4 regions of the Streptomyces sp. NPDC056734 genome follow, and region 4 is predicted to be linked to each of the others. Evidence: riboswitches for the same ligand, from Rfam matches in the RefSeq annotation. Region 4 holds a riboswitch; each other region holds the start of a gene.
What was found. Region 4 has a riboswitch for cobalamin ahead of nrdI (class Ib ribonucleoside-diphosphate reductase assembly flavoprotein NrdI). Riboswitches for the same ligand answer to the same signal wherever they lie in the genome.

Region 1 (7,581 bases), 320 kb from region 4:
CCGCTGCCGTCCGGCTGTTCCTGGACCGCTTCGGGCTCACCCTGCCGCCGGGCCGGTGGAGCGCCCACTCCGATCTGCGGGTGGGGGTGGGGATGGCCAGTTCGACCGCCGACATCGTGGCGACCCTGCGCTGTCTGTTCCAGCTCTTCGGCCTGCCCTACGACCTGGACGTGGTGCTCGGCGTGCTGGCGGCGATCGAACGGGCCGACAGCGTGTTCCTGGACGAGTTCGCGCTCCATCTCAGCGGCCGGCACCGGGTGGTGCGGCGGCTCGGCACCCAGCTCGGCTTCCACACCGCGTACATCACCGAGCCCGGCACGGTGGACACCGCCGCCGTCACCGAACCGCTGCTCGCCCACTACCGGCGGCGCGGAGCGGAGTACGAGCGCTGCCTGGACGCTCTGCTGAAAGGGTTCTCCACAGGTGACGCGGGGGCCGTGGCGCGGGCGGCCACCGGCAGTGCGGTGCTGTCCCAGGAGGTGCTGCCCAAGGCGGCGTTCGACGCCGTGCTCGCCCAGCGGGAGCGGTTCGGCGCCGACGGGGTCTTCGTCGCGCACACCGGCTGTCTGATCGGCTATCTCTTCGCGCGGCGCCCCGGCGCCGCCGTCAAGTCCGAACTGTCCGCGTTCTTCCACTCGCTCGGCCACCAGTGCTCATTCGCCCAAGGAGGCTACGGGTGATCCACCCCCACATCGCCGACGCCCTGAAGATTCCCGACCTGGTACGGCTCACCGACGGCCTGGTGCTGATCCGGTTCGAGTCGATGAAGATCTACTCGGCGCTCGCCGCCGTCCGCCGGCTGCTGGAGCGGGGCACGGTCCGCCCCGGGCAGACCCTGGTCGACAGCTCCAGCGGCATCTACGCCTACGCGCTGGCGCTCGCCTGCCACCGCTACGGCATGCGCTGCCACATCGTCGCCTCCACCACCGTGGACACCACCACCCGGGCCCAGTTGGAGGTCCTCGGCGCCACGGTGGAACAGGTCCGGCCGTCCCTCAATCTCAAGCTGGACCAGGAGTTGCGGGTGCGCCGGGTACGGGAGATCCTCGCCGACCGGCCCGACTGCCACTGGATGCGCCAGTACCACGACGACATCCACTACCTCGGCTATCAGGAGGTCGCCGACCGGATCACCGCCGCGTTCCCCGGCCGGCCGCTGGCCCTGGTCGGCGGGGTGGGCTCGGGCGCCTCGACGGGCGGCATCGTGCAGCGGCTGCGGATGACGGACGACTCGGTGCGGCTGGTGGGTGTGCAGCCGTTCGGGAGTGTCACCTTCGGCAGCCAGGACCATCACGACCCGGAGGCGATCATCGCCGGGATCGGCTCGTCGATCGTGTTCGACAACGTCCGGCACGATCTCTACGACGCCCTGCACTGGATCGACTTCACCCACGCCATGGCCGGGGCCGTCGCCCTGCTGCGCGAACACGCCGTGTTCGCCGGGCTGTCCACCGGCGCCGGCTATCTGGCCGCCGTGCACGAGGCCCGCCGCCACCCCGACCGGCTGCATCTGCTGATCGGCGCCGACACCGGGCACCGCTATGTCGAGCGGGTCTTCGCCCGGCATACGGAGGCCCTCAACCCGGCCGTGCTCAAACCCGTCGAGATCTCCGGCGCCGGGGAACTGTCCATGCCCTGGTCGACCATGGCGTGGCGGCGCACCCCCTGCCCCGCCGACTGGAAGGAGCGGGCGGCATGAGTGTCGTACTGCTGGAGTCGCTCACCTTCGGCCTCGGACACCTGGTCCGCGCCGCCGACGCGCTCGGCGAGCGGCTGGTGCTGCTGACCCGTGATCCGGCCTACTACGCCTACGAGCTGGAGCGGCTGCCCGCGCACGCGCTGGACGTGGTGGAGACCGACACCTTCGACGTGGACGGCGTCGCGGAGCTGCTGGGCCGCACGCCCGGGCTGCGCGGGCTGATCAGCTCCACCGACACCTGGATGCTGGTCGGCGCCGAACTGGCGGCCCGGTTCGGGCTGCCCGGACTCGACCCGGACGTACTGCGGCTGACCCGTGACAAGGCCGCCGTGCGCAATCTGCTGCACGAGGCCGGGCTGAGCAGGGGCCGGGCCCTGGCGGCGGACGGGCCGGGCGGGGACGTCCGGGAACTGCTGCTCAAGGAGATCGGCCTGCCCGCCGTGGTGAAGGACTCGGCGGGCACCGGGAGCCAGAATGTGTGGCTGGTGCGGGACGAGACCGAACTGGACGCGGCGCTCGCGGAGTCGGCCGGGCGGACCCTGAAGGGCAGGCTGTTCGCGGAACCGTACTTCGGCGGGCCGGTGTACAGCGCCGAGACCCTCACCTGGGCGGGCCGGACCCGGCTGCTGGGGGTGTCCAGCCGGCTGATGTCGCCGGAGCCGCACTTCCGCGAGGAGATCACGGCGTTCCCGGTGGCCCTTCCCGAGGCGCTGCGCGGCTCCCTGGAGGGGTGGCTCGACGCGCTGCTGGCAGCCGTCGGGTACACCGACCGGTTCGCGCATGTGGAGTTCGTGCTGACCGCCGACGGGCCGGAGCTGGTGGAGGTCAACCCACGGATCGGGGGCGCGCTGGTCGGGGAGGGGCTGTGCCGGGCGCTCGGGGTCAATGTGTACGAGGCGATGGTGGAGGCGGCGCTGGGGCGGCGGCCCGGGCTGCTGGACGCCGAGCCGCCGGGCGGTCCCGCCGTGGCGTTCGTGCTGGGGTATCCGGCCGCGCCGGGCGTGTTCAGCGGGGTCGCCGGACTGGAGCGGCTGGCGGAGCTGCCGGGCGCGCCCGCCTGGTTCCCGGTGAAGCGGGTCGGCGACCCGGTGGAGCATCTGGCGGACAGCCGGGGCTACGCGGGGATCGTGTACGCGGAGGCGGAGACCGCCGAGCTGGCGACCCACCGGGCGGTGGCCGCCGCGAACGCCGTACGGGTGCTCACCGAGCCGTTCGCGCCCGGTGAGTGAACGTGACAAGGGCCGGGCAGGATTGGGGCCGCTCGACGGGCCGCTGCGCTTCCTGCTGCTCAGCTCGTTCCTGATCCCGCTCGGCAGTTTCATGGTGCTGCCGTTCATGTCGGTGTTCCTGCACGAGCGGCTCGGCATGGGGCTCGGCACGGTCGGTGTGGTGCTGGCGGTGGCGTCCCTCGTGCAGTTCTCCGGCGGGATCGCGGGCGGGGCGCTCGCGGACCGGATCGGGCTGCGCCGCACGATGCTGTGGGCGCTGATCGTCCGTACGGCCGGGTTCACCGGGATGCTGCTGGCGCTGCGCTGGCCGCCGCTGGCCGTTCCGGCGCTGATCCTGACCTGCTGCGGCGCGGCCCTGTATCTGCCCGCCAACAAGGCGTATCTGGTGCACGGGGTGGCCGACGAGCGGCGCCCGGCGTTCCTGTCGGCGGGCAACGCGGCGCTCAACGCGGGCATGGCGGTGGGCCCGCTGATCGCCGGGCCGTTCGTGCTGTCCTCGCCGGGCTGGCTGTTCGTCGCCGTCACGGCCCTGTTCCTGCTGGTCACGGCCGGGCACACCCGGCTTCCGGCGGTCGGGGAACGCCCGCCGGGCCGGCAGCCGTCCCGGCAGGGCCTGCTGGCCGGCGTTGCGGCGCTCCCGTTCGCCGCCAACCTCCTGGCCTTCTATCTGTACTTCCACTTCCAGCACTTCCTCGCGGTGTACGCCGTCGAGCGGGCCTCCAGCGAGTTCTACAGCCTGGTCCTGCTGCTGTGCTTCGCCCTGGTGATCGTCGTCCAGCCGCTCGCGTCGGACCTGATCCGGCGGATGCCGTACGCCCTCGCCCTCGGCGTCGGTTTCGCCGGGCTCACGGCGGGGCTGGCGGTGCTGGCGATCGGCAGCCGCCCGGCGCTGCTGGCGGGCGGGGCGCTGATCACGCTGGGCGACATCGTGCTGTTCCTCAAGAACGACCTGGAGGCACTGGCGCGCAGCCCGCGCTCGGACGCCGTCGTCTTCGGCCAGCAGCGGCTGGCGGCGGGGCTGGGGGCGGGCGCGAGCGGGGTGCTGGGCGGGCAGCTGTACGGGGCCGGGGAACGGGCCGGGGACACCGGCTGGTTCTGGCTGCTGGCCGCCGCGCAGTGTCTGCTGCTGCCCTGGCTGCTGGCGCTGCTGCGCGGCCCCGCGACCCGGGACGCCCTGACCGCCGTACCACCCGAGACCCCCTCCCCCACGGTGCCGACGACGAAGGAGCGATGAGGCCGTATGACACGGACCGGCGGGTTCCAGGACGACGACTTCTGGACCGAGTTCCATGACTTCCTGTTCTCCGAGCAGCGCCACACCCAGGCCGCCGACCTGCTCGGCGGCTCTCCCCTGCTGGACTTCCCGGCCGGGGCGCGGGTGCTGGACCTGTGCTGCGGTCCGGGCGTGTTCACCGTGCCGCTGGCCCGGCGCGGGTACGCCGTGACGGGGGTGGATCTGAGCCCGGCGATGCTGGAGCGGGCGCGCAAGCTGGCGGCCGACGCGGGGGTCGGCGTCACGTATGTGCGGGCGGACGCGCGGGAGTTCACGGCGCCGGGCGGCTTCGATGTCGCCCTCAATCTGTTCACGTCGTTCGGGTACTTCGAGGACCCCGCCGACAACGCCCGGGTGCTGCGCACCCTGTACGACTGCCTGGCGCCCGGCGGGACGCTGCTGCTCGACCTCGCGGGTAAGGAGCTGCTGGCCCGCCGGGTCACCCCGCCGAAGGTGGTGACGCGCGGCGAGGATCTGATGGTGCAGACGGACACCGTGCTGGACGACTGGGCGCGGCTGCGCAGCGACTGGGTGCTGGTGCGGGGCGAGCGGGTCACCCGGGCGACGCTGGTGTGGTTCGTGTACAGCGCGGTCGAGCTGCGGCGGATGGTGGCGGAGGCCGGGTTCGGCCGGGTGGAGGTCTTCGGCGGCTTCGACGGGCGGCCCTACGACGAGAACGCCGAGCGGCTGGTGGTGCGGGCGACGCGGCAGGACTGAGGGGGCGACGCGCCAGGGGCGGGGGGGTGTGATCCCCCCGACCTTTTGGCCCGGACTGTGCGGAACGTAGTATCACGAGGTCAATAGCCGCGACGGGAGACAGGAAGCCGGTGTGAATCCGGCACGGTCCCGCCACTGTGACCGGGGAGTGCAACCCTTCGACATGCCACTGCGCGACGCGCGGGAAGGCGGGGGGAGCGTCGATCCGGGAGTCAGGACACTGGCCTGTCGCGGGCCCGTTTTGAGGAGCGCGGACTCCCCAGGAGGCTCAACGTGTACGACGGCATGTCCCGTCCCGCCCTGTCCACCCCTGCCCGCCGGCGGCTGCGCGCGGCGGCGCTCGCGCTGTCGGCGGCGCTGCTGGCCGCCGGGTGCGGCTCGTCCGGTGATTCCGGCGCGGATCCGAAGGCTTCGGCCGCCCCCGCCGGTGGTTTCCCCGTCACCGTCGACAACTGCGGGGTGAGCACGACGTACGACGCCCCGCCCGAGCGGGTCGTCACCATCCACCAGCACCCGGCCGAACTGATGCTCGCGCTCGGGCTGAAGGACCGGATGGTCGGCACCGCCTTCCCCGACTCGGCGCCGCTGCCCGAGCTGGCGGAGGACTTCGAGGCGATCCCGGAACTGGCGGAGAAGGAACCGTCGTTCGAGACGGTTCTCGACGCCGAGCCCGACTTCGTCTACGGCGGGTACGGCAGCGCGTTCGCCGACAACGAGGGCCGCTCCCGTGAGGCGTTCGCCGACGCGGGCATCGACACCTATCTCAACCGCGAGTACTGCGAGGGGGCGGCGTCGGCCACGATGCGGGACACCTACGACGAGATCCGCGCCATCGGCGAGATCTTCGGGGTGTCCGAGCGGGCCGACGCACTGGTCGCCGATCTTGAGGGCCGGGTCGAGGCGGCGTCCGCGGCGGTGGCCGGCGAGGAGCGGGTGCCGGTGTTCGTGTACGACAGCGGCGACAAGTCCGCGTTCACGGCGGGCGGCAAGGGGCTGGGCAGCGAGCTGATCCGGCTGGCGGGCGGCGAGAACGTCTTCGCCGATCTCGACGAGGTCTTCGGGGACGTCTCCTGGGAGCAGGTCGTGGAGCGCGGGCCCGAGGTCATCGTCATCTACGACTACGCCGGGGCGGGGGGCGTCGAGCGGAAGAAGGAGTTCCTGCTCGCGCAGCCGGCGCTGGCCGACGTACCGGCCGTGCGGAACGAACGGTTCGTGGTGCTGCCGCTGACGGACACCCTGGTCGGCGTGCGGTCGGCGTACGCGGTCGAGGATCTGGCCCCGGCGCTGCACCCCGAGAGCTTCCGGTGACGGTTCCCGCCACCGAGCGGGCCGCCGGGTCTCCCGGGGGCGGGCCGAGGGCGGGCCGGGCGACGCTCGCCACGACCCTGCTGGTGCTCACCGCGCTGCTGGTGCTCTCGGCGACGGCCGCGCTGGCGATCGGCTCGGTGCGGGTGCCGCCGGGGCAGGTGTGGGGCATCGTGACGCACGCGCTGGGTGCCGGGTGGGTCGAGCCGGACTGGTCCGGGGCGCGGGAGACCATCGTGCTGGAGGTGCGGGCGCCGCGCGTCCTGCTCGGCGCGGTGGTCGGCGCCGGGCTCGCGGTGGTCGGTACGGCGATGCAGGCGCTGTTGCGCAACCCGCTCGCCGAGCCCTATCTGCTGGGGGTGTCCTCCGGGGCGTCGCTCGGGGCGGTCGTGGTGATCGTGTTCTCGCTGACCCTGTTCGGGGCGGTGTCGCTGTCGGTGGCGGCCTTCGCGGGTGCGCTCGGCGCGCTGCTGCTGGTGTACGCCACCGCGCGGACCGGCGGGCGGATCACCTCGGTGCGGCTGGTGCTGTCCGGGGTGGCCATCGCGGCGGTGCTCACCGCGGCGACGAACCTGCTGCTGCTCACCACCGAGCGGGGCAATCAGGCGCGCGAGGTGCTCGCCTGGACCCTCGGCGGTCTCGGCGGCGTCAACTGGGACACGCTGTGGCTGCCGGCCGGCGCGCTCGCGGCCGGGGTCGGGGTGCTGCTGGTGCAGTCCCGGAATCTGAATCTGCTGCTGGCCGGTGAGGAGGCGGCGACCACGATGGGGCTGGACGTGGGGCGGTTCCGGGCCCGGATGTTCGTCCTGCTGTCGCTGGTCACCGGGGTGCTGGTGGCGGCGGCCGGGCCGATCGGGTTCGTCGGCCTGATGCTGCCGCACATCGTCCGGCTGTTCGTGGGCGGCGATCACCGCCGGGTGCTGCCGACGGCCGCGCTCGGCGGGGCCGTCTTCCTCATCTGGGCCGATGTCGCCGCCCGGACCGTCGCCGCGCCGCTGGAGATCCCCGTGGGGGTGCTCACCGCGCTGTGCGGCGGACCGTTCTTCCTGTGGCTGATGCGCCGGGACGCCCGGCGCGGCACGGATCGAGGAGCCGTATGAGCCCCGCCGAACTCGTCGTCGACCAGGTCACGCTGTCCGCCGGTGCGCACCGGCTGGTGCGGGACATCTCACTGACCGCCCGGCCGGGCGAGGTGGTCGGGCTGGTCGGGCCCAACGGCAGCGGCAAGTCCAGCCTGCTGCGGGCCGTGTACCGGGTGCTGCGCCCGGACTCCGGGGAGGTGCGGGTGGACGGCGCGGACGCCTGGACGCTGCCGGTGCGGGAGCTGGCGCGTACCGTCGCGGCGGTCGTGCAGGAGG
Region 2 (7,581 bases), on a different contig from region 4:
CGCGCTCAGCCCGGCCCCGGTCAGCTCCCGCAGATAGGCCACGCCGGTCGCCAGCGAGGCACCCAGCTCCTGTGCCGCCGACCCGCCCGCCTCGTGGTACGGCAGCGCGTCCACGGTCAGCGCCCGCAGCCCGGTCGGTGCGGCCAGCCGCGCGAGCCCGGCCAGCTGCGCCAAGTCGTAGGGCCGCTGCCCGGTGCGGGCCTCGAACCCCAGCGGATCGGCGCCCAGATTGCCGCGCAGCGCCTCCGGAGCCACCCCCCGCTCCTCCGCCAGCCGCAGCAACTCCCGTGCCGCGGGCTCGACTTCGGCCCCGGCCTCCAGCACCACCGGCGCCAGATCCAGATAGACCCCGTCGAGCACGGAGGCCAGCGCGGCGACCGGGATGTCGGCCTCGCCGACCACCAGCCACAGCGAGCCGACGCCGTTCTCCAGATCGGCGAGCACGGCTGTGTTGTCGGCCGCCGCGTGCCGCTGCCGCACATCCCAGCCGCCGACCGTGGCGCCCTCGGGCGTACCACCCCGCACGAACGGGGCGAAGCCGGGCAGGCCGGGGTCGGGCGCGGTGTCCCGCGCGGTGTACAGGGGGCGGGTGGTGAGCCCGTCCTCCAGCGGCGTGGACAAGGCGTCCTCCGCCGCGGCACCCGAGACTTCCCTGCCCGACTTTCGCAGGACACCCTCGACGAGGCGCTGCCACTGCTCATGCGTCGCTTCCGGGAACTCGGCGGCCAGGGAGAGCCCGTCATCAGGCAGGACCGTCATGTCTCGGATGCTAGGACAGATCGGCGAACGAGCAGCAGTGGGCGCGGCTGTGACCTTCTTCTCCTAGGGGGTGTGACGCGCCACGCTAGGGGGTGTCAGGGGGGTGAGGAGGGGGTGCGTGGGGGTGCTGAAGGAGGGGGTGACGCCAGGCATCAGGGGGCCCCGGGGGTTGCGGGCCACCCGCCCGCCGGCTCCGCCGGTTCCCCCTCCCCGTCGGCTACGCCAGCCCCGCCAGTTCCTCCGCCGTCAGCGGCCCCCGCTGCCCCTCCCCGAGCAGTCCCCGCGCCCGCAGCAGCCCGGCCGCCGCCACGCCCCACGGCAGCCGCAGTCCCGCCGCCGCCAGCAGGTCCGTCCGGGCGAGGGTCGCGGCCACCGGCCCGGTGTGCACCCCGCCCGGGGTGAGCAGGGCGGCGTCGTCGGCCCAGCGCAGGGCGAGATCCACGTCATGGGTGGCCATGACCACCGTCGTGCCGCCCGCCCGCAGCCCGTCCAGGGTCGCGAGCAGCCGCTCCTGCCCGTCCGGGTCGAGCCCGGCCGTCGGCTCGTCCAGGATCAGCACCCGGGGCCGCATCGCGACGGCTCCGGCGATCGCGGTCCGCTTGCGCTGGCCGTACGAGAGCAGATGCGTCGGCCGATCGGCCAGTGGAGTGATGTCCAGCGCGGCCAGCGCCTGCGCCACCCGCGCCCGCACCTCGCCGTCCGGCAGCCCGAGGTTCAGCGGCCCGAACGACACGTCCTGCCCCACCGACGCCGCGAACAGCTGATCGTCCGGGTCCTGCACCACCAGCTGCACACGCGTCCGCAGCCGGGTCAGCCCCTTGCGGTCGTACGACACCGTCCGCCCGTCGACCGACAGCTCCCCGGCGTCCGGCCGCAGCCCGCCGCTGAGCAGCCGCATCAACGTGGTCTTGCCGCTGCCGTTACGCCCCAGCAGCGCCAGCGCCCGCCCCTCGAACACACCGAAGTCCAGCCCGCTGAGCACGGCGGGCCCGTCCTCGTAACCGAAGGAGACCCCCCGCAGGGCGACCAGAGGGACAGCACTCATCTCAGCGACCTTTCAGTACGAGGGTCAGGGCGCCCAGCGCCACCAGCAGCGCCACGCTCCCCGCCACGAAACGGGCGGACACCCGCGCCTCGGGGACCAGCACCCGCAGGGTGCCGTCGTAGCCGCGCCCGGCGAGCCCGGCCTGGAGCCGCGCGGCCCGGTCGAAGGCCCGCACGAACGCGGTCGCGCCCAGCCCGGCCAGCGAGCGCCACCGCGCCGCCCGCGTGGTGTGCCCGAGCCGCGCCCCCTGCGCGTCCCGGATCCGCCGCACCGAGTCCAGCAGCAGAAAACTCATCCGGTACGTCACCAGCGCCACGTCCACCACGGGCGCGGGCACCCCGGCCCGCACCAGCCGGGGCAGCAGATCGGACAGGGGGGTGGTGAACGCGAACAGCAGCACGCCGAGCGAGGCGGCCGACGTCCGCAGCAGCAGTTCCCCGGCGCGCACCGGCCCGCCGTCCGCGAACCCGACGAACCCGCCGGGCCCGCCGACCCGCACCAGCAGCGGCAGCGCGCCGGTCACACAGAAGCCCAGCGGCACCCGGTAGGCCCGCCACAGCCTGCGGCCGGGCACCCCGGCCGGGCCCAGCAGCACCGTGAGGGCCGCCACCAGCACCAGCGCGGCCCCCGGCCAGGGCGGCAGGGAGATCGCCAGCACGGTCAGGCCGAGCCCGAGCACGGCCTTGTCCACGGGATGACGGCGGCGCCAGCGACTGCTGTGCGCCGCCGCGTCGATCGGCAGCACGCGGACTCAGCCCCGGGGGACGGCCGCGCCGCCGCCGCCCTCGGCGACCTGGATGTCCCCGCCACTCTTGGCGCTCCGGTCCCCTTCGGCCCTCCGGTCTGCCTTGGTACCGGGGCCGCGTTCGGTGTTCCGGCCCCGTTCGGCGCCCAGGCCGAGTTCGGTGTCCCCGCCCCCCTCGGTGTCCCCGGCGCCCTCCCGGGCCGCCGCCGTCCGCTCCTCCCCCTGCCGTCGTCCGCGTCGCAGCCCGAAGTAGTAGGCGAGCACGCCCGCGCCGATCGCCGCCTGCAAGGCGAACAGGGCCGACTCGATCTCCCCGGACGGCGGTTCGTACAGCGGCGAGAACCAGGGCTCGTAGTCCGGCCGGATCTCGGTGATCGCCGTCTCCGCCTCGGCGTCGGCCCCCGTGAACGGTTCCTCCTTGTGGTCGCCGAGCCCGAGGGCCAGCGGCAGCACGGCGAGGGCGGCCACCGCGAGCAGCAACAGCACATTGATCCGCGTAGCGCGCTTCACTTGGCCACCGCCTCCTGCTCGCCCTGGCGGTCCTGCTCGCCCTTGCGGGTCAGCAGCACGCCGAGCCGGGTCAGCTCGCCCTTGCTGGACTGCACCAGCAGCCGCATCACCAGCACCGTGAGCAGGCCCTCGCTGACCGCGAGGGGAATCTGGGTGACGGCGAAGATCGCGCCGAACTTGCCGAGCGCGCCCATGAATCCGCTGCCCGGGTCGGGGAAGGCCAGCGCGAGCTGCACACTGGTCACGCAGTACGTGGAGAGGTCGGCGACGAACGCGCCGAAGAACACGGCGACCATCAGCGGCACGTCGTAGCGGCGCAGCAGCCGGTAGACGGCGTAACCGGCCCAGGGCCCGACGATCGCCATGGAGAAGACATTGGCGCCGAGCGTGGTCAGCCCGCCGTGGGCCAGCAGCAGCGCCTGGAACAGCAGGGTGATGGTGCCCAGCACCGCCATGATCGGCGGCCGGAACAGAATGGCGCCGAGACCCGTGCCGGTCGGGTGGGAGCAACTCCCGGTGACCGAGGGCAGTTTCAGCGCGGACAGGACGAAGGTGAAGGCCCCGGAGGCCCCGAGCAGCAAGGTGCTCTCGGGATGCTCCCTGACCTCACGGGTGAGTGAACGGACTCCGTGGACGACGAACGGCGCCGACGCGACAGACCAGGCGATCGCGTGCGCCGGGGGCAGAAAACCCTCGGCTATGTGCATGGCTCAGCAGACCCTCTCCAGCACCTCGTGGATGGACGACGCGCCTTGGCCGGTCTCCTGGCTGACGGGTACCACCGCCCATGCCCCGCCTTCCCGGATCACAACGATCCAGTGGCTGCCCGTGAGGGCCGGAGCCGGACTTCCCGATCACAGTGGCGAGGGCCGCACCGGCATCACACCGGATTTCCCGTTCACCAAGGCGTGGCGACAGTAGTGCGCGGATCCGGCCATGACAAGCAGGGACGGACCGGGCGGAGGGGCCGGAGCCGGGTGTCGCCGGGCGTTGCCGGGCGGGGCCTGGACCGGAGCCGGACGGGTGTGGGCTATCCCACCTGCCCGCCTACCCCACCTGTTCTCTCGCCGTCGCCGACGGACTGGGCGCGGGGGAGGCGGTGTTGATCCCCAGGTCGGGGCGCGGGGTGAGAACCACGATCGGGGCGCCGGGCTGCGGCGGGGGTGGGGTCAGCTGGTCATTGGGGAGCTTGGGCGGGGTGGTCTGCTGGAAGTTGACCTGGTCGTGGTTGACCAGCCCGGTCTTCTCCAGCACGGTGATGTGGTCCAGCACGGTGTCGTTGGCGAGGTCGGCCAGCTGCCGCACCAGCGTGTTGCGGGTGTTGGCGCGGGTCTTGGCGACCACCGGGAAGATCTGACCATGGGTGACCCGCATGATCTGCACGGCCGTGGAGTCGAAGGACTGGCCCTGCTCGGCGGCGACCGTGGCCACGAACTGCTGTTGCTGGGGGCTCGCCTGGTTCGGCAGCGTGATGTTGAGATCCGGGGCGATCTCGCGGCACAGCTCGTCCAGCCCGGCGTGGCCGACGATCAGATGCTTGCCCGCCTCCTTCATCTCCGGTGTCGTGCCCCGCTCCATCGCCAGCTCGCCCAGCGGGTACTCCCAGAGCCCGGCGGCCCGCACCTTCACCACGAAGTCACGGTCCGCCTCGGTCAGCGGCCCCCACGGGGTATTGGCGATGATCCGGTTCTGGTCACCGGCCGTGTTCTCGACCCCCAGCATGGCCGGATAGGCGAGCGCGGTGAGGGTAAGACCCATGGCACCGAAGACGAAGATGCTCCCCACCTTGGTGCGGGAGATGGGCATGCGGCCTCCTGACGCGAACGGGCACGTGCGGCGGGTACGGCACGTTCGACCTACAGGGCACGTACGGCGCGCACGACTTGTACGACAGGAGATACGGACGCCCGTCCCGGATCCGTCACCGGGACGGGAGAATTTTCCCCGGCGGACCTGTGCGGTACGTCACACAGCTGTCCGAGCCGGTCGCACACCGTGTCGCTGTTCGGCCGAACGGGTGACTTGCCGTAAGAATGGCTGGTGCAGGAGATGAGAACGACGCAGATCGGGGGGAGCCGGTGAACAGTCGAGATGTCACCGATGAACAGTGGGAAGGGCTCGCTCAGGTCGTACCCCTGAGGGGACGTGACGCCTGGCCGTCCGCCGTGGACCACCGGGCCCGGCCGGACGCGGAGACCGAGGCACGGCGCCGCTTCGTCGTCCTGCGGGTCAACATCTTCGCCGACGCCCGCGAGGTCGCCGAGACCCTGATGGCCGGCATCCCGGTCCTCCTCGACCTCACCGGCGCCGAGGGCGATGTCGCCAAGCGTGTCCTCGACTTCAGCACGGGCGTGGTCTTCGGCCTGGCCAGCGGGATGCACCGGGTGGACCGCAATGTCTTCCTGCTGACCCCGCCGGGCACGGAGGTGCAGGGTCTGATGGCGGGGGTGGGCGGGCCGGGCGCCTGAGGACGGGGTCCTGGCCGGACGGCTCCGGCACGGCACCGCCCTCCGTTCCGCTGCCGGGGCCCGATGCGGGACGTGTACGGCGAACCGTGGCCGCCGGGCACGATCCGCGGACGGGGCCGGCCCGGCCCGGCGACGGTGAGGTGCGGTGGGCGACGCCGACCGGGCCCGGGGGACGCCCGGGGCGACAGTGGTACACCTTGATCCGTGAGTGACGAATCAGTGGGTGGCGAAGCTTTGACCGGCGAGTCCGTGACCGGCGGATCTGTGACCGGCGAGTCCGTGACCGGCGAATCCGGAAGCGGCGAATCCGGCAGCAGCGGAGCCGAGGGTGCCGCAGCCGGGAGCGGCGCAGTCGAGAGCGGCGCCCGGCGACTTGACGTACCGGCCCTGCAACGCCGGCTCGCCGACTTCGCCGCCGCCCGCGACTGGCAGCCCTACCACACCCCCAAGAATCTGGTGGCCGCGCTGAGCGTGGAGGCGTCCGAACTGGTCGAGATCTTCCAGTGGCTGACACCCGAGGAGTCGGCGCGGGTGATGGACGACCCCCGGGCCGCGCACCGGGTGCGGGATGAGGTCGCCGATGTGCTGGCGTATCTGCTCCAGCTGTGCGAGGTGCTCGGCGTCGATCCGCTCGCCGCGCTGGACGCCAAGATCGACCGTAACGAACAGAGATTCCCGGCGCCTTGAAGCACCGGGGGCGCCCGGTCGGCCGGTGTCTGTGATCTTCTGTGCTCCGAGTGACGGGGCGGCATCACGGACGAGTCCGGACAACTCGGGGACCGAACCAATCCATTTTTACTCTGCGTAGTCAAATCTGGGCCCGAATCCGAATCGTTGTCCGCAGATTTCCGTCTTCCTCTAGCTTTTCGTCTCACGGACCCTCACTCTGGGTAGTGGACAACGGAGTTCGGGCGGACGCGCGGACCAGCGTGCGTCTTGACAGACGGGGGCGGCCCATGGACGCGGTGCGGCTCATCGTGACGAGCAGGCGGGCGCTGGCGGCGAGCGGTGCCATACCCGACACGTTGCGGGAGGTGTGGCAGGCCCAGTGCCTGGCCCAGGCGATCGGCAGCAGGCTCGCGGTGTTCGGCCCGCCGGAGCTGCGCGGTGAGGCGCTCGGCCTGACCGAGCTGGCGGGCCGGGGCTGCGGAGTCCTGGACGAACCGCACCTCGCCCCCGGTGAGTTGCGCGCGGCCCAGCTGACCGAGCTGGGCGACACCCGCCAGGCCCTGACCTATCTCTGCGGACTCCTCGGCGAGGTGGGCATCGCCCTCGTCGGCGTGGCCTGCTCGGCGCCCGACGAGGGGACGTACTGGCAGTGCATGGAGGCCATCGACGCGGCGGACGAGTCCCGCGACCGAGTCCGCGAGCTGCTCCGCAAACTGGCGGACCGGGAGGCGGCGGCCTTACCCGAGCGGGAGGCGGGGTAGGCCCCGACCGTCGCCGGCCGCCTCCCCGACGCGCCCGCCCCGTCCCGCCCCGCCCCGCCCCGCCCCGCCACGTGACGGAACGGGACGGGACGGGACGGACGAATTTCACCCGACCGAGGAGCGCCCCGCAGGTGTGGACCGGCGCGATCCGGCGGGGGGCCAGGGGGCAGGATGGAGGCCATGGATCTTCGCATCTTCACCGAGCCCCAGCAGGGCGCCACCTACGACACGCTCCTCACCGTGGCCAAGGCCACCGAGGACCTCGGGTTCGACGCTTTTTTCCGGTCGGACCATTTCGTCAAGATGGGCTCCGTCGACGGTCTGCCCGGCCCCACCGACGCCTGGATCACCCTGGCCGGCCTCGCCCGCGAGACCCGGCGCATCCGACTCGGCACCCTCATGACCGCCGGTACCTTCCGGCTGCCCGGCGTCCTCGCCATCCAGGTCGCCCAGGTGGACCAGATGTCCGGCGGACGCATCGAGCTGGGCCTCGGCGCGGGCTGGTTCGAGGACGAGCACCAGGCGTACGGCATCCCCTTCCCGAAGGCGAAGTTCGGCCGTCTGGAGGAGCAGCTCGCCATCGTCACCGGACTGTGGGAGACCCCCGTCGGCGACACCTTCGAC
Region 3 (7,581 bases), on a different contig from region 4:
GACAGGGCCGTCAGGGCCGGTGGTGCCAACAGGGCCAGTGGTCATACGGGCGCTCCCGGTGGGATGAAGGGCAGTCCTTGTGGCGCGCCGGACTCGATGAGCCGCCACAGCGCGTCCGTGTCCGCGTGCTGTTCGATCAGATCGCCGAGCCGGTCGAGCTGCTCCTCGCGCAGCGCGGCGAACGTGGTACCGGGCGCCGGCACGAACCGGCGCCCCGCGGCGGCGGCCACCTCGCGCAGGAACGCCCGCCTGAATCCGTCCGACTCCAGGGAGCCGTGCCAGTGGGTACCCCAGGTGTGCCCGACCCGGCACCCGTCGAGAGGGTTCCCGCCGTCATCGCGCAGGAAGGGGCTCCCGCCGTCGACCTCGGCGACCCCGTGATGGATCTCGTACCCCTCGACCCGCTCCCCGAGGGCCTGTCCGACGGGCCGGGCGAGCGTCTTCTCCGCCGCGAACCGCACCCGTACGGGCAGCAGCCCGAGCCCGTCGACGCCCCCGAGCCGACTCTCCACATCGTCCTGGATATGAGTGCCGAGCACCTGGAAGCCGCCGCAGACGCCAAGCACCGGCAACCCGTCGGAGGCCCGCCGCACCAGCGCGTCCGCGAGCCCCCGCTCCCTCAGCCACGCCAGCGCCCTGACCGTCCCCCGGGTCCCGGGTACGACGACCAGATCCGCGTCGGCCAGCTCCTCCGGCCGGTCCACGAACCGCACCACGACGCCGGGTTCGGCGGCCAGCGCGTCGACGTCCGTGAAGTTGGACATCAACGGCACCGCGCAGACGGCGACGCGCAGCACGTCCGCGCCGACCGGGGGCGCGACGACGGACTCCCGGACGGTTCCGCGCAGCGACACGCGGAGCCCGTCCTCCTCGTCGATCCCGAGCCCGTGCCGGAACGGCAGCACCCCGTACGTCGCCCGCCCGGTGAGCCCCTTGAGCATGTCGAGCCCGGGTTCGAGCAGGGACACGTCCCCGCGGAACTTGTTGACGAGGAACCCGGCGACCAGTGCCTGATCCGCCGCCGACAGCAGCGCGACCGTCCCGAAGAACGAGGCGAACACCCCGCCCCGGTCGATGTCCCCGACCACGAGCACGGGGATCCGGGCGTTGCGCGCGATCCCCATGTTCACGATGTCGGTCCGCCGCAGATTGATCTCGGCGGGACTGCCGGCCCCCTCACAGACGACGACGTCGTACGAACGCCGCAGCTCGGCGAGGCACTCCAGCACGGTCCCCAGCAACTGTTCCTGCCGGCCGCCGTGATACCCGCGCGCACTCATCTCGCCCACGGGCCTGCCCATGAGCACGACCTGACTGCTCCGCTCCCCGCCGGGCTTGAGCAGCACGGGATTCATCAACGCGCTCGGCTCGACCCGGCACGCCTGCGCCTGCATGGCCTGCGCCCGCCCGATCTCGGCCCCGTCCCGCGTGACGAACGAATTCAAGGACATGTTCTGCGCCTTGAACGGCGCGACCCGCACCCCCCGCCGCACCAGCCACCGCCCGATCCCGGCGGCCACCACACTCTTCCCGGCATCAGAGGCAGTCCCAGCAACAAGCAACCCAAGCCCCCGCCCGGTCATACGGGGGCCTTGGGGGAGAGCTGGGTTGAGCACCGCTGTGGGCATTCGTTCCGCAGGGCGGAACGGGTGGGCACAGCCTGCAACGCCGGGCCCCGCCCAACACGCGCCCGGAGCAACGCCCCCACCCCCGAGGCCGGGCGCAGCCCAACACGCGCCGAGGGCAACGCCCGTACCCCGGAAGCCGGGCCCCGCCCAACACGCGCCCGGAGCAACACCCCCACCCCCAACGCCAACCACCGCACCCGAGAGGAAACCCGCACCGCCCGCTCGACATCACCGACCACCACACCCCGCCCCCCACCATTCAGCACAGGCCGCCGCTCAACCCGCCCCGCGTACGACAGGGTCCCCCCGAGCCGCACCCCCAACGCCCCCGCGAACGCCGCCTCCACGACCCCGGCATTGGGGCTCGGATGCTTCCCGGCATCGGCCCGCCAGGCCCGTACCGCCCCCCGGGGATCACCCCCGGCGACCACCGCGAGGACGCCGGTGAGCCGTGCCCCCGGCCACCCCACCACGTCATCGAGCCGCGCCGAGGCCCACCCGAACCGCCGATACCGATCCGACCGGTGCCCCACCATCGCGTCCAGCGTGTTCACGGCCCGGAACCCGAGCAGCCCGGGCACCCCCCCGACGGCCCCCCACACCAACGCCCCCACGACGGCGTCGGACGTGTTCTCCGCGACGGACTCCACCACGGCACGGGCGATCCCATCGGCGTCCAGCGCCTGCGGATCGCGTCCGCACAAGCGCGGCAACCGCGCCCGCGCCCCCTCGACGTCCCCGGCCTCAAGTGCCCGCCCGATCGCCCGGGCCTCCCGCCCGAGGGTGGTGCCGCCGACGACGGCCCAGGTGGCGGCGCCGGTCAGGACGACGGACGCGGCGGGGGAGGACCGTACGGCACGCGCGGCGACCGCACCCAGCCCGACGGCCCCGCCCACGCACACGGCGGTGTACAGCGCCCCCCACCCGCGATGGTCGCGCCACAGCAGCCGTTCCACGGCACCGGCGGCCATCCCGAACCCGGCGACCGGATGCCCGCGGCGCGGATCCCCGAGGAGCAGATCACCGAGGAGTCCGGCGGTGGCGCCGTACGCGAATGCGCGTTCGGCGGCCATCGGCTCAGCCGGCCGTGGGGTCGAGGAGAGGTCCGGCGGTGAGCCGCGTTCGGCAGCCGAGCATGGCGAATGTCCTCACTCAGGGTGTCCGCGCCCTGGTTCGACGAAGTCGGCGGTGAGAGTTCCTGGCTCCCGGGGTTCTACCCCGGTGACAGTGGCGGGACCGCGCCGGATTCGCACCGGCTTCCTCTCGTGTCGCCGTAATGGCTCCGGCAGTCCACCACGGGCCCCGAACACCCGTCAACCTGCCGCTGACCTGCGAAGGGAGAGTGTGCTCAGCCCCACACCGGCCCTGTCGCACACCACACCAGGGCGGGTACGGGACCGAAGTCCCGTACCCGCCCTGGCAGATGCCGGCACGGGCGCCTCGCGCGAACGAGGCGATCCCGTCAGGCGACGATCAGATAGATCCCGTACGCCACCGCGCCCAGGCACGCCGCGAAGCAGGTGTACGCGCCGGTGACCGCGAGCGCCGCGCCTCCGCCGCGCTCGGCCGCGCGCTCATGGCGGGAGAGGCCCGCGATACCGAGGGTGAACAGGCCGACGAGGGCCACGGTGACCACGAGGCTCACACCGAAGACGGAGCCGAGGGCCGCCCAGTCGATTTCCATGCTGCTGTGTCCTTGGGGGAGGGGGGTGTGTCGGGCGGGCTCAGACCGTGGCCTTGGGGGCCGCCGGGTCGGGACCGGCGGGGGAGCCGGTACCGGCCGTGACGGCGGCCTCTTCGGCGGCGACGGTCGGCGGCGGGATCACGGCGGCGACGGCGGCGGTCACGACGCCGGGCGCCAGGTCGGGGTCGTCCGTGCGCTCGCCGGCGTCGGTATCGCCGGTGTCGTCGTGGCCATTGACATTGGTGTGGTCGACGACCTCGCGCCGCGACAGCTTCCAGATCCAGGCGCTGGAGCCGATCAGGAAGGCGGCGACGAGGCCGGTGCCCCAGGGACCGAACCTGCACACCCACTCGGCGAGCGCGCCGACGACGGCGGCGGCCGGCAGGGTCAGCCCCCAGGCGACGAACATCCGGGTGGCCGTGGACCAGCGGACCACCCCGCCCTTGCGGCCGAGGCCCGCGCCCATCACGGCGCCGGAGACGGAGTGCGTGGTGGAGAGCGAGAAGCCGAGGTGGGAGGAGGCCAGGATGACCGTCGCGGCGCTGGTCTGGGCGGCGAAGCCCTGCTGCGGCTGGAGGTCGGTCAGGCCCTTGCCCATGGTGCGGATGATCCGCCAGCCGCCGAGGTAGGTGCCGAGCGCGATGGCCACACCCGCCGAGACGATGACCCAGACGGGCGGGTCGGAGTCGGGGGCGAGGGTGCCACCGGCGACCAGGGCGAGGGTGATGATGCCCATCGTCTTCTGCGCGTCGTTGGTGCCGTGCGCCAGCGAGACCAGCCCCGCGGAGGCGATCTGACCGGCCCGGTAGCCCTTGGCGGAGGACCTGGTCCCCGCGGACTTCTTGCCGAGCGTGTACGTGAGGCGGGTGGCGAACATCGCGGCGAGCCCGGCGACCAGCGGGGCGGCGATCGCCGGGAGCAGCACCTTGGTGATCAGTACGTCACCGTGCACCGCGCCGAAACCGGCGGAGGCGACGGTCGCGCCGATCAGACCACCCATCAGGGCGTGCGAGGAGGAGGACGGCAGGCCCACCAGCCAGGTCAGCAGATTCCACAGGATCGCGCCGACCAGGGCGGCGAAGATGACCTCGGGCTGGATGCCGGACTCGTCGACGAGTCCTTTGGAGATCGTGTTGGCGACCTCCACGGAGAGGAAAGCGCCCACCAGGTTGAGCACGGCGGACATCGCCACCGCGGCCTTGGGTCTCATCGCACCGGTCGAGATGGTGGTCGCCATCGCGTTGGCGGTGTCGTGGAAACCGTTCGTGAAATCGAACGCGAGTGCGGTGACCACCACTATCGCGAGGATCAGCGAGAAGCTTTCCATTTACCCAGGCATTCGTTCGAGGTCATCGGCCGGATGAACGTAGGTAACCCAGATGAACGAATGGTGAACTGAAGGGGGCATTGGGGTGTATCTGACGGAGGGTTGGCATTCCGCTTAGCGATCGACGCCCGCGTACCCGGCCACCGGTGCCCTCACTCCCGGCCGACGTCGCTCCTCGCGAAGGCCCTCAGTCGGTCCATCGACCCGTTGAAGAGATTCTGGTCACCCGGCAGCGCGCTGTTGTCGCTGCCGTCGCCGCCATCGTCGTACTGCCAGATCGTCCACCGCGACCACCCCGCCGGCAGCTCCCCGGCGCTCGCCGAGCCGTAGCGGGCCACCCACAGCGGATGCTCGGCGGCGAAACCGGTGCTGCCACCCGTGCAGCTGTTCCACCAGTGGGTGGTGGTGTAGATCACCGGCCGACGCCCGGTGAGCCGCCGCACCTCGTCGCTGAACGCCCCGATCCAGCCGACCATCCCCGCCCTGCTCAGCCCGTAGCACTTCCGCTTGGTGTCATACGGGTTGTACTCGATGTCGAGCGCGGGCGGCAGCGTCCGCCCGTCGGCCCGCCAGTCGCCGCCGTTGCGCACGAAGTACGCGGCCTGAGTCGCACCCGAGGACCTGTCCGGCAGCGCGAAGTGGTACGCGCCACGGATCAGCCCCGCGTCCCGGGCGCCGTCGTACTGCCGCCCGAAGTAGGGGTTGCGATAGCTCGTGGACTCGGTCGCCTTCACGTACACGAACCGCGCCCCCTTGGCCCGGGACCCCGGCCAGTCGACGTTCCCCTGATGGGACGAGACGTCATGCCCCCTGGGCTTGCTCGCGGCGACGGCCGGCACCTCCAGCAGCACCGCCCCCAGCAGCGCGAGCCCGGCGACCGAGGCACCGACCACCCGCCCCCGACGACTGCTGCCCTGAGGGTGACCATGTGGGTGGCTGTGGCTGTGGCTGTGGCTGTGGCTGCTGGTGCTGGTGCTGGTGCTGGTGCTGGTGCTGGTGTCGGCGTGGGTGTGGGTGCGGGTGCGGGTGCGGGTGTGGGCGCTGGTGCGGTGGTGAGCCATGCGGTACTTCCCCCGAAATGGCGGCGTACAGGACAAGTGCAGGACAAATCGCCCCGAGAGTAGGCGAAGATCATCGATCCCCGGTCGATCTCCGTCCAAACCCCTCGAACGGCCGACGGAAGTCCTCCCGCCACCCCCGCACCGATGCGCCACCACCACCCCGGCTGCGAGGATCACGCCCATGTCTGAGCAGCGAACCGGCGGCACCGAGACCGCCACGGCCTGGCAGGACCTGGTGGCGACCGCCCGCCGCACGGTGACCGACGGCCTGGTCGTCGGCACCTCCGGCAATGTCTCCGTCCGCGTCGGCGACACCGTGCTGGTCACCCCGTCGGGCGTGCCGTACGACCGCCTCGGCCCCGCCGACATCACCGGCGTCGCCCTCGACGGCCGCCGGACGATCGGCACCCTCGCCCCGACCAGCGAACTGCCGATGCATCTCGCCGTCTACCGCACCACCGACGCCCGCGCGATCGTCCACACCCACGCCGTCCACGCGACGGCCGTCTCCACCCTGGTCCCGGAACTCCCCACGATCCACTACCTGACCGCGACCATGGGCGGCCCCGTCCGCGTCGCCCCCTACGCGACCTACGGCACGGAAGAGCTGGCCGAGAACATGCTCCACGCCTTGACGGACCGCTCCGCCTGCCTCCTCCAGAACCACGGCACCCTCACCCACGGCACCACCCTCGCCCAGGCGTACGACCGCACGGCCCAGCTCGAATGGATGTGCCGCCTCTGGCTCACCGCCTCCTGCGTCCCCGGCCTGACCCCCTCCCTCCTCTCCCCCCGGCAACTGCACGAGGTCACCGAACAACTCCAGAGCTACGGCCAACGCGCCCCCTGACCCCCACACCCGCTCTCTCCCCATCCCTCCTCCCACTGGCCGGGAGCGAGCGGGGCCGGGACACTGGAGCCGTGGGCACTGTCAGAGCGACGGCCGCTGCCGTCACCGTGGCATTGGCGGCCGGCGCGGCGAGCGTGGCCGCCGGCCGACTCGCCAGCGACGCCGCGCTCAAGGCGCCGCCGGGCCGCCCGCTGCCGACCGAGCCCCGGCTCACGGTGCACGGCACCGCCGCAGGCCGGATCACCCTCACCCGGCAACTGGCCTCCCTGCGCCCCGGCACCTACGGCCTCGCCGGCGACGGCACCCACGCGGTCGTCGGCCCCGTCCTGACCGCCGCGGCCCCCTCCGCCGACACCGTCGTACGCCGCCTGGAACGCGTCACCCACGGCACCCTCACCCCCGGCGACCACGTCTGGCTCACCCCCAACCTGTACGTCGGCGACCCCCATGCCGCCCTCGGCCTGGACCACACCGACGTCGAGGTCCCCGGCGAACTCGGCACCCTCCCGGCCTGGTGGGTGCCCGGCGCCCGGGACACCTGGGTGATCGCCGTGCACGGCCTGGGCACCACCCGCGAACACGCCATGAACCTCATGGAGTTCCTGCACCGCCTGCGCCTCCCGGTGCTCGCCCTCGCCTACCGCGGCGACCCCGGCGCCCCCCGCTCCCCGGACGGCCTGAACCATCTCGGCCAGACCGAGTGGCGCGACACGGACGCCGCGATCCGCCACGCCGTGGCCCACGGCGCCCGCGAGGTCGTCCTGCTCGGCTGGTCCACCGGCGCCACCATGGCCCTGCGCGCCGCCACCCGCTCTCCCGTACGGGACCGGATCGCCGGGCTGGTCCTGGACTCCCCGGTACTGGACTGGCCGACCACGCTCAAGGCGCTGGCCGCCGCCCGGCGCACCCCGGGCGCGCTGCTCCCGCTCGCCGTCCGCGCCGCCCAGGGCCGCACCGGCCTGCGCCCCGGCCCCGAGCAGGCCGCGCCCAGCGCGTCCGAGCCCCTCACCGTCCCCACCCTGATCGTCCAC
Region 4 (7,581 bases):
GTGTGACGAGATCACCGGACAGGTGTTCAATGTCGTACTCCGTCACTTCGACCGGACGGGATGAATTGCCATGACCCCGCTAGTTCGGGACGATGACATGGTAGCCCGCTGCGGCGAGGGCGGGCAGTTGATGGCGCCAGGAAAAGGCGTGCTCCGGCCAGCCATGACAGAGCACACTGGGCTTTCCAGTATTCTGTCGGCCTGCTTCAAATACTTCAAGCTCCACACCGTTGACCGATATGAGGGTGGGCTCGGGAAAATCGGCTGGATCGAGCATTCATTTCCTCTCCAATCTTTCGGGATGATCGGCCGGTCAAGGTTCCTGACGAAAGCGCCGGCGCACCCCCGACGGGCCGGGGGCCGATACGGCCCGTCGGGGGTAGTAGGACTCGTCGGTGAGGCCATGTCGTACATCTTGCCGACCAAAACCGGTCACCCTACGACCGGTTTCATGTGAATGTGTTGTTGGCGTGCGAACCGACCGGCTGGTGGCCATCCTCCTCTTGCTGCAACGGCGCGAGCAGGTGACAGCAGCAGAGGTCGCCCGAGAGTTGGAGGTCTCCGAGCGCACCGCCCGCCGCGACCTCGACGCCCTGGCCACGGCCGGGGTGCCCGTGTACTTCACGCAGGGCCGAGGCGGCGGCTGGCGCCTCGTGGGCGGCGCCCGCACCGACCTGTCCGGGCTGACCGCGGGTGAGGCCCGCGCCCTGTTCCTGGTCGCCGGCCCGGCCTCGGCTGCGACGCCGGCCGTGAAAGCAGCTCTGCGCAAGCTCGTCCATGCCCTGCCGGAGCCTTCCGGGTGCAGGCCGAGGCAGCAGCGTCGTCACTGGTCATGGACCCGCAATGATGGGGGTCGAGCCGGGTCGAGCACCGACCACCTCGCTTCCTCGACACACTCCAGGACGCGGTGATCCGCGGCGTCCAGGTGCGACTCGGCTACGTCGACCGCAAAGGCACCGAAACCGAGCGAACCGTCCACCCTCTGGGCATCGTCGCCAAAGGTCCCTCGTGGTACCTCGTCTCCCACACCGAGGCCGGCCGGCGGACCTTCCGGATCGACCGCGTGTCGTCCGCCGAACCCACCGACGATCCCGTGCACCGCCCCGAGGACTTCGACCTTGCCGAGAGCTGGCGCGAGATCGCCGACGAGGTCGACCGCAAGCGAACGCCCCTTGAGATCCAGGCGGTTTGCGCGCCCTACGGGATAGGGCCGCTCCGGATGGCGCTCGGCGCTCGGCTCCAGGTGGGAGGTTCCACGACCGACGGCCGCGTTGAGGTCGTGATCCGCGGCCACAACGAGTACGTACTCGCCGGCGAGCTTGCCTGGCTGGTCGAATGGCTCGAGGTGACTGGACCTCCGGGTGTACGAGACCATCTGGCCTCGATCGGCACCGCGCTCGTCGAGCGATACGGCTGAGACCGGCCCACAGTGCCGAAGTGCGGATCCTGGAGGCGTACTCGCCCAGAGCCGTGTACCGGACGAAACGGAGCCTGCTTCCGATCACCCAGTGCGCCCTCGAGGTCGTCGCGATGCGTTTCGAGGGCGCGTGCCGACTGGTCGGATCGGTGATCACGTAAACCGTCTCGCGGTTCTGCTTGGCGGTCTCGGTGCCGGTGCGGTGGCGTACGGTGGCGTACGACCTGGGCGGCGTGGGGAAAGTCGACGCCGAGGCCGGTGACAGTCAGTATCTGCCCGATCCGGGTCTCCTTGCGGCCGTGCCCCGGGGTGAGGTCGTAGAACCTCGCCGTCACCTCGCCGCTGCGCAGGGTCCGTATCTGTTCGCAGAGGTTCTCCTGGCTCCGCTTCCCCGTGAAGGCGTAGTGCGCCTTCACGAGCCGGGCCGGGGTTGTCAACTCCACGCTCTACGCTCGCGTCGCTGCGCCCGGGGCCAGCGCCGTCGCCCGCCTGAGGCGCCATGTCACATCTTCCTTCGTCGATCACGAATTCAAGTGACAGACGCGGTGGACATGAGTCAGCAGGGCACTTGACCAGCCACTTTGATCTGGCAGGGGCTTCTTCTTGGCGGGTCGAAGCATGCGCAAGGGGCTGTCGGGGTGAGGCCGAGAGTGCGGGCGACAGACTGGGAGGCGTGATTGTCTGCGGTGGTGCTGTAGAAGAGCACGGACTTGATGCGATGCTCACGCTGGGACCAGGCAGCTACGACGGTCGGTGCGAGGCGCTTGCCGCGGAAGTCGGGGCGGGTCCAGATGCCTGCCTCAGCTGCGGTGGCGTTCGACGCGGGTGTGAAGCAGATCGACACCGGTTCCCGGTCGTGGATCGCCATGGCCTACTCCCCCATGCGCCCACTATTCAGCTCGTTCCACTCGTCGGGCTGCCAGTTCTCTGGCCTGATGAGGTGCTGGGCGGTGCACCGGCCGTCGACGGTGGAGGCGATGATGGGCAGCGGGGGCGGGTTCGGGACGGCAAGGCGCCACTCCAGGCGCGAGCGCCAGGAGACGCGCGTGGGGGGACCATGTCCACACCGCGAGCAGGGGAGGATCTCTCAGGGCTGACTGAGGGGTGTCGGGGTTCGGCGCGAGGCCGTAGTTCGCGTCGATCTGCAGGGCCAGCAGGCGGCCTTCGTCCCAGCTCATGACGAGAGGGTAGCTTCCACCCCGGGTCCGGATCCGGCTCCGTCCTGGCGGGCTTCCTGGTGGACCGACGTGCCGTCCTACGAGGCCCTGCCCCGATTCACCACCGGCCTCGACCACCTCGCCCCAGAACAGCGCCGCCGCTTCCGTCAGGCCGTGACCGTTGTTCGTCCACGGCCTGCGTACCGGAGGACACTCCCGCGTCGGCCTCTGCGAAGCGCGCGGGTGCGCAGAATCTGGCATCGGTCAGATGGGGAGTTCCTGTGATTCCCGAGCGAGTAACGCCGGTGCCAGGCGTCGTCGCTCACGGCGTCGGGTAGTGCGGCAGGAGCAGCCTCAACTACCAGATCTGCGAGTTCCGTCCCGGTCATCGTTCGTCCGGCAGCCCCGGTCACCGTCTCCCACACGGTCGGCGGGACATCGTCGATCCCTGGAGTCCGTGGCTCGATCTTGGCCCTATCGGGAAGCTCGGAGGTGGCGCCCTCGCGAATGTCGTGTGTGACGACATGCGCAGCGAACTCCCGCGTGGCCTTGGCGTGTTCCTCTCTGAGCTTCGTGGCCTCGCTGATCTCGTCCGCGTCCAAGCACCGGGTTGTTCCGCAGCCGAGAGGTGCCCCGGACCGGGTTCAGCCGTTCCTCCAGCCATGCGACTTTGTCACCCGCTACGCGGCGTCACCGATCACCGGTTCTGACACATCTCAACGAGCGGGCACGCATGTTGGAGAAGGTGCGGGAAGTGGTCGGTGGCCGGTTGTCACCGGCCTTCCGGTAGCGCCATGACCGGTGGGGCGGCACGGGCGGATGGGGCGTGTGCGCCTGGTGTGTCTCATTGCGCTGTCGGTGCGCCAATGGCTCGCACGTGGTCGGGCTGGTGATAGTGGTCGAGGAACGAGGTATTCCCCTTGCCCGCCTTTACCTTTGAGCCGGAGGCCCTTGATGGTGTCACAGTGGTTCTATCCCGATGATCTCAAGGACGATCTCCAGGGCATCGCGCTGCCGCCGGAGCGGCGCGCTGAGGCCCTGGCCTGCGCCTGGGAGTACAACAGGTGCGTGGTTCCGCAGTTCACCAACTGGGAGCGGTACATCGCTCTGGCGCGGTTGTGCGAGATCGCCATCGTCGCCGAGGTCTTCGGCGACCACGTGGATGTCCTGAGTGACGGGCCCCTCCTTGGACATGATGTGGACGCGCTCCTGGACATCCTCTTCGGACAGGGTCCGATACGCGAGGAGATGGCCCGGGAGTACCGGTGCTGCCTGCTGATGATGACCGAGAAGTCGACCGGGCGCCGCGACACCCCCTTGATCCGCCGCTACATCGAGGCGCTGGCAAGCTCGCCGCAGGCCTGGTTCCGGCTTCGTGACTGCGACGGCCTGTCACGCTTCTACATAGCCGCCGCCATCGCCTGCAACGATGAGGATGCCTGGCTCAGCGAGGAGGAGAACCAGCTGCTCGCTGAGATCGGCGTGGTCCTGTACGACGCCGTCGCGTTCCACAAGCACCGCGCCGAGGGTGAGATCCACAACACCTACGCCTATGCGGGGGCGGAAGAACGCACCTACGCCTACAGCACCTACCGTGAAGTGCTGTGGGCCCTGGACACTCACTGGTCGCGCTCCGCTGCCGGGCGCTCCGCGGTCAACTTCGTGCGCCTGGTCGGGGGACCGATCCACCAGATGATGCGCCGGTATCGCTTCGTTGAGGACGATCTGATGGTGGGCAGACCGGAGACCGGCGACGTGGTGAGCGAGACCCGGAACAACGTCAAGCTCTGGTACCGCCTGGACGCGGATCCGGCCCCGGCGGACGACAAGGCACGCTTCGAGGCCGTGATGGCGCAGGCGGACCGGGTTCTGCTTCCCGGTATGGCCGAGCTGCTCGAGCGCCCTGAGCGGGACCGGTGCCCCGACTGCCGGTACCGCGACTCGTACGGAGCCGAGGCAGCCGGTAAGTTCGGCGGGGTGGAGCTGTGCTCCGCTTGCCGCACACGGTGGCACGACCATCTGCATTCCTTCCCCGAGCGCGCCTCACACGCCTACCGGGCTCCCACACGGTCATGAGGACCGCATCCCGAGCCGCTGCCGGACAGCACGCAGGTCCGCTTCGGTGGTGCGGCTTGCGAACGTCGGTCGGCGGGCGAAGCTGAGCGCACCGCGATAGGCGCGGCCTGCCGGTCTGGACTGGAGTGGGCTCCTGCCAGGAACGCGTGGCTGTAGCCGGCCCGGTGGCGGGGGGCCCAAGGGGATACGGGCCCCCCGGGCCGTACGCCGCCCTTGTGCGATGGGCACTCCTCGCCATGTCCGTGGGTGTGTTCTGCATCCAGTTCGACTGGTTCGGACTGAAATTCGCCCTGCCGCGGATCGGCCGCGACCTGCACGTGGGCGGAGGGGGTCTCCCGTGGGTGGTCACTGCCTGACGCCTGAACAGCAGGCGTTTCGCGAGCGGTCCGGCTGGAGGCCGCGGAGCCATTCGCCGCTTCTGCCTCCGGCACCGAGGACTTGCGGGTGACTCTGCGCTCGGTCCAGCGATGGCGCCGGAGGTTGCAGGACTCCGGCGCTGAAGGGCTGCGGTCATCGGGGCCGGTGTCCCTGCCGAGGCTGAGCGACAGGTTGTTCGCGGTACTGGAACAGGAACAGGAACTGGCCAAGGGGCCGGCCGCGTACGGCTGGCCGGACCGCACCTGGACGCTGTCCCGGATCAAGACGCTGATGGACCGCCATTTCCACAGGAGCTTCACGCTCTCGGGCATCGCCCAGATGCTGCGGCGCAACACCTGGGAACCCGCAGACAGAAGCACCGCGGCGGCACTCGTGGCCTGGCTCGTCTTCGTGGACGAGTCCGGATTCCCACGGAGAATCCCGGCGGCGTGGCCAGCGAGAAACAGCGGGCGTACTTCCCGGGCCAGGAAAATCGCACGCACGCGTGAGTTCAGGCCGCCCTGATCAAGGACGTGCTGCGCGCAGGACGGTCATGTCGTGGGAGGCGGCTGCTGCCCCGCCGTCGAGGACTGTCGTGCCCAGAACCCCTCAAGTCCTTCCCTCACGGTGCGGACGTCCAGCTCGGTGCCCACCCGTTCGAATCGGTACAGCTCCGGCACCTTGTACTTCGCCGATATCACCGGGCCGGCCAGGCAGTACTCCTCACCGAAGTTGGTGCTGCCGCAGGCGATGACTCCGCGCAGCAGTGCGCGGTTGGCCTCGATGTCCAGGAAACGGATGACCTGTTTGGGGACCGCGTCCGAGCGCTCGTCGCTCCCGTAGGTCGGGACGATCAGCACGTACGGCACGGTCATCTGCGGCATGCCCTCGAGCTGCGGGTGTATGGGGATGCGTGTGGCGGGCAGGTCCAGCTTCTCCACGAAATGTTTGGTGTTCTCCGAGATGCTGGAGAAATATACGAGACCGCTCATCGGTCACCGCTCCTCTTGCTCGTTCCAGTGTCCGTCCGGGGGCCGGGAGGGGAGGAGCGGCGCGGCGCGCACGGCAGGCCGGTGGAGGCGGCGGAGGAACGGCACGCCTGACCCGGGTTCGTGCGGCTGCCACGTGGCCCTCCTTCAGGGCTTCGGAGCGCGTACGCCGCCGTTCGGCGTACGGAACGGTGGCAGGTCTTCGGACTCGCGGGGATGTCCTCAGGCCTCCCGGCGGGCGTCTGCCGGCTGTCGCCGCCCAGGCCCTGTCCACCAGGGTCCGTGCGTGTGACAGCACTCGTTTCCGCTCACCGCTTCAGGGCGGTCCCGGACTCGCACCCGGCTCCCCCCCTTGATTCGCCGGGCACACAGGTGCCTGGCGATCCACCGACACGATGAACCATACATTTGATTAGCTCTGCTTCAGAGATAGTTTCGGGTAAAGCTTAGGTTTACCTAAGTTTCGAGTGGGTGTTCGAGGGTGGGGGTCTTCGGGACCTCGGATTCGACTCGCTGAGCCGTTTTCGACCGAGGCGGCGGTGAAGTTCATGTCGCGGTGGCCGGCGTTCCGGGCCGATGGTGACCACGATCAGTGGTCGACGGGCAGCATGGGGTCGACGGCCCTGAACGTGGCACAGCGGTGCAGACACTGCTGCGGCAGGTGCTTTCCTTCGTGTTGCGCCGGTACTCGGCACAGTGCACTGCCTGCCACGGGTACGGCACTGCGTCCGCTACCTGCTGGGCAACCGCCCTGGCCTCGGAGAGCTTCGCCCGCTACCTCCGCATCCCCGCAACCGCCCGCATGACCCAGACCCGGATCACCGACGCCGTCTGCCACATCTACACCCAGCCGGGTGTCCAGTTCGTCCTCATCGACGAGATGCACAGTCCGAACAGCACATACCCGACCCCCCTCCCCCTTCACGCCCTGTACCTCCACCAGCGCACCGCGGGCCGCACCGGAAACCTCACAGGACCAACCACCGCCCCGAACACCAACAAGCCCCCTGCGAGCGTCAGTCCGCCCCTCACAGCGGCTGCTCGATGTGGTCCGGGTCGTAGGTGATCGCCGCCTCGGCCTGGGTGTCGAACAGGTCCAGCAGGCCGCTCAGCGGTTCGGTGGGCTGGTCCTGGCTCCAGAGTTCGACGGCCATCTCACCGTGGTACAGCATGGGCCAGCGTACGAAGTGCCGCGGGTCCTCGGGGTCGGAGAGGGCCCGGGAGCGTCGTACGGTGTCCTTGGCTACCTCGATCATCAGGTCCGTGCCGCAGCCGAATCCGTACGGGAAACGTTCGCGGTCCGCCGGGACCGTCTCGATGCGTGAGGGATCCGCGGCGCTGACGCCGACGTGGGCGTGGAGTCCGGCGCGGATCGCCGGTACCTCGTGGGTGCCGTGCGGGTCCCAGGCCCAGGCGCCGTCCGTGTCCTGGCGGACCCGGACCGTGGGAACCGCCTCCAGCAGCGCGCACACCTCCCACGCCTCCACCGACGGGCCCTTGGGACTGGCCGACTCAGGAGCCAGTACACGCAGACGCCCGTCATCGAGACGGTGGTCGACGACCGTCACGTCATCGCGGCACAGGA

Region 1: linked by a shared signal. The riboswitch ahead of ACFRFC_RS00535 (ABC transporter substrate-binding protein) and the one ahead of nrdI (class Ib ribonucleoside-diphosphate reductase assembly flavoprotein NrdI) in region 4 are both predicted to bind cobalamin.
Region 2: linked by a shared signal. The riboswitch ahead of ACFRFC_RS19910 (energy-coupling factor ABC transporter permease) and the one ahead of nrdI (class Ib ribonucleoside-diphosphate reductase assembly flavoprotein NrdI) in region 4 are both predicted to bind cobalamin.
Region 3: linked by a shared signal. The riboswitch ahead of ACFRFC_RS29590 (cobalamin biosynthesis protein) and the one ahead of nrdI (class Ib ribonucleoside-diphosphate reductase assembly flavoprotein NrdI) in region 4 are both predicted to bind cobalamin.

The regions. Positions count from the first base shown of each region.
Region 1 is NZ_JBHTZD010000001.1:148,192-155,772, reverse strand. Features, by position in the region: gene ACFRFC_RS00560 (hypothetical protein) at 1-680, shown strand, start outside; gene ACFRFC_RS00555 (cysteine synthase family protein) at 677-1,699, shown strand; gene ACFRFC_RS00550 (ATP-grasp domain-containing protein) at 1,696-2,928, shown strand; gene ACFRFC_RS00545 (MFS transporter) at 2,921-4,162, shown strand; gene ACFRFC_RS00540 (class I SAM-dependent methyltransferase) at 4,169-4,918, shown strand; cobalamin riboswitch at 4,979-5,162, shown strand; gene ACFRFC_RS00535 (ABC transporter substrate-binding protein) at 5,192-6,226, shown strand; gene ACFRFC_RS00530 (FecCD family ABC transporter permease) at 6,223-7,323, shown strand; gene ACFRFC_RS00525 (ABC transporter ATP-binding protein) at 7,320-7,581, shown strand, end outside.
Region 2 is NZ_JBHTZD010000012.1:162,892-170,472, reverse strand. Features, by position in the region: gene ACFRFC_RS19930 (methylmalonyl-CoA mutase family protein) at 1-759, opposite strand, end outside; gene ACFRFC_RS19925 (energy-coupling factor ABC transporter ATP-binding protein) at 977-1,804, opposite strand; gene cbiQ (cobalt ECF transporter T component CbiQ) at 1,806-2,549, opposite strand; gene ACFRFC_RS19915 (energy-coupling factor ABC transporter substrate-binding protein) at 2,556-3,059, opposite strand; gene ACFRFC_RS19910 (energy-coupling factor ABC transporter permease) at 3,056-3,766, opposite strand; cobalamin riboswitch at 3,796-3,980, opposite strand; gene ACFRFC_RS19905 (DUF4142 domain-containing protein) at 4,107-4,865, opposite strand; gene ACFRFC_RS19900 (cell division protein SepF) at 5,093-5,527, shown strand; gene ACFRFC_RS19895 (nucleotide pyrophosphohydrolase) at 5,915-6,214, shown strand; gene ACFRFC_RS19890 (DUF6099 family protein) at 6,484-6,957, shown strand; gene ACFRFC_RS19885 (LLM class F420-dependent oxidoreductase) at 7,138-7,581, shown strand, end outside.
Region 3 is NZ_JBHTZD010000022.1:72,001-79,581, forward strand. Features, by position in the region: gene cobN (cobaltochelatase subunit CobN) at 1-45, opposite strand, end outside; gene ACFRFC_RS29585 (cobyric acid synthase) at 42-1,583, opposite strand; gene ACFRFC_RS29590 (cobalamin biosynthesis protein) at 1,580-2,701, opposite strand; cobalamin riboswitch at 2,800-2,939, opposite strand; gene ACFRFC_RS29595 (hypothetical protein) at 3,091-3,312, opposite strand; gene ACFRFC_RS29600 (anion permease) at 3,353-4,639, opposite strand; gene ACFRFC_RS29605 (lysozyme) at 4,792-5,700, opposite strand; gene ACFRFC_RS29610 (class II aldolase/adducin family protein) at 5,882-6,550, shown strand; gene ACFRFC_RS29615 (alpha/beta hydrolase) at 6,622-7,581, shown strand, end outside.
Region 4 is NZ_JBHTZD010000001.1:471,058-478,638, reverse strand. Features, by position in the region: partial or broken gene ACFRFC_RS01865 (alpha/beta fold hydrolase) at 1-277, opposite strand, end outside; partial or broken gene ACFRFC_RS01860 (helix-turn-helix transcriptional regulator) at 471-1,417, shown strand; gene ACFRFC_RS01855 (GNAT family N-acetyltransferase) at 1,974-2,285, opposite strand; gene ACFRFC_RS01850 (hypothetical protein) at 2,742-3,176, opposite strand; gene ACFRFC_RS01845 (hypothetical protein) at 3,529-4,650, shown strand; gene ACFRFC_RS01840 (transposase) at 5,095-5,532, shown strand; gene nrdI (class Ib ribonucleoside-diphosphate reductase assembly flavoprotein NrdI) at 5,559-5,999, opposite strand; cobalamin riboswitch at 6,172-6,403, opposite strand; gene ACFRFC_RS01830 (hypothetical protein) at 7,025-7,581, opposite strand, start outside.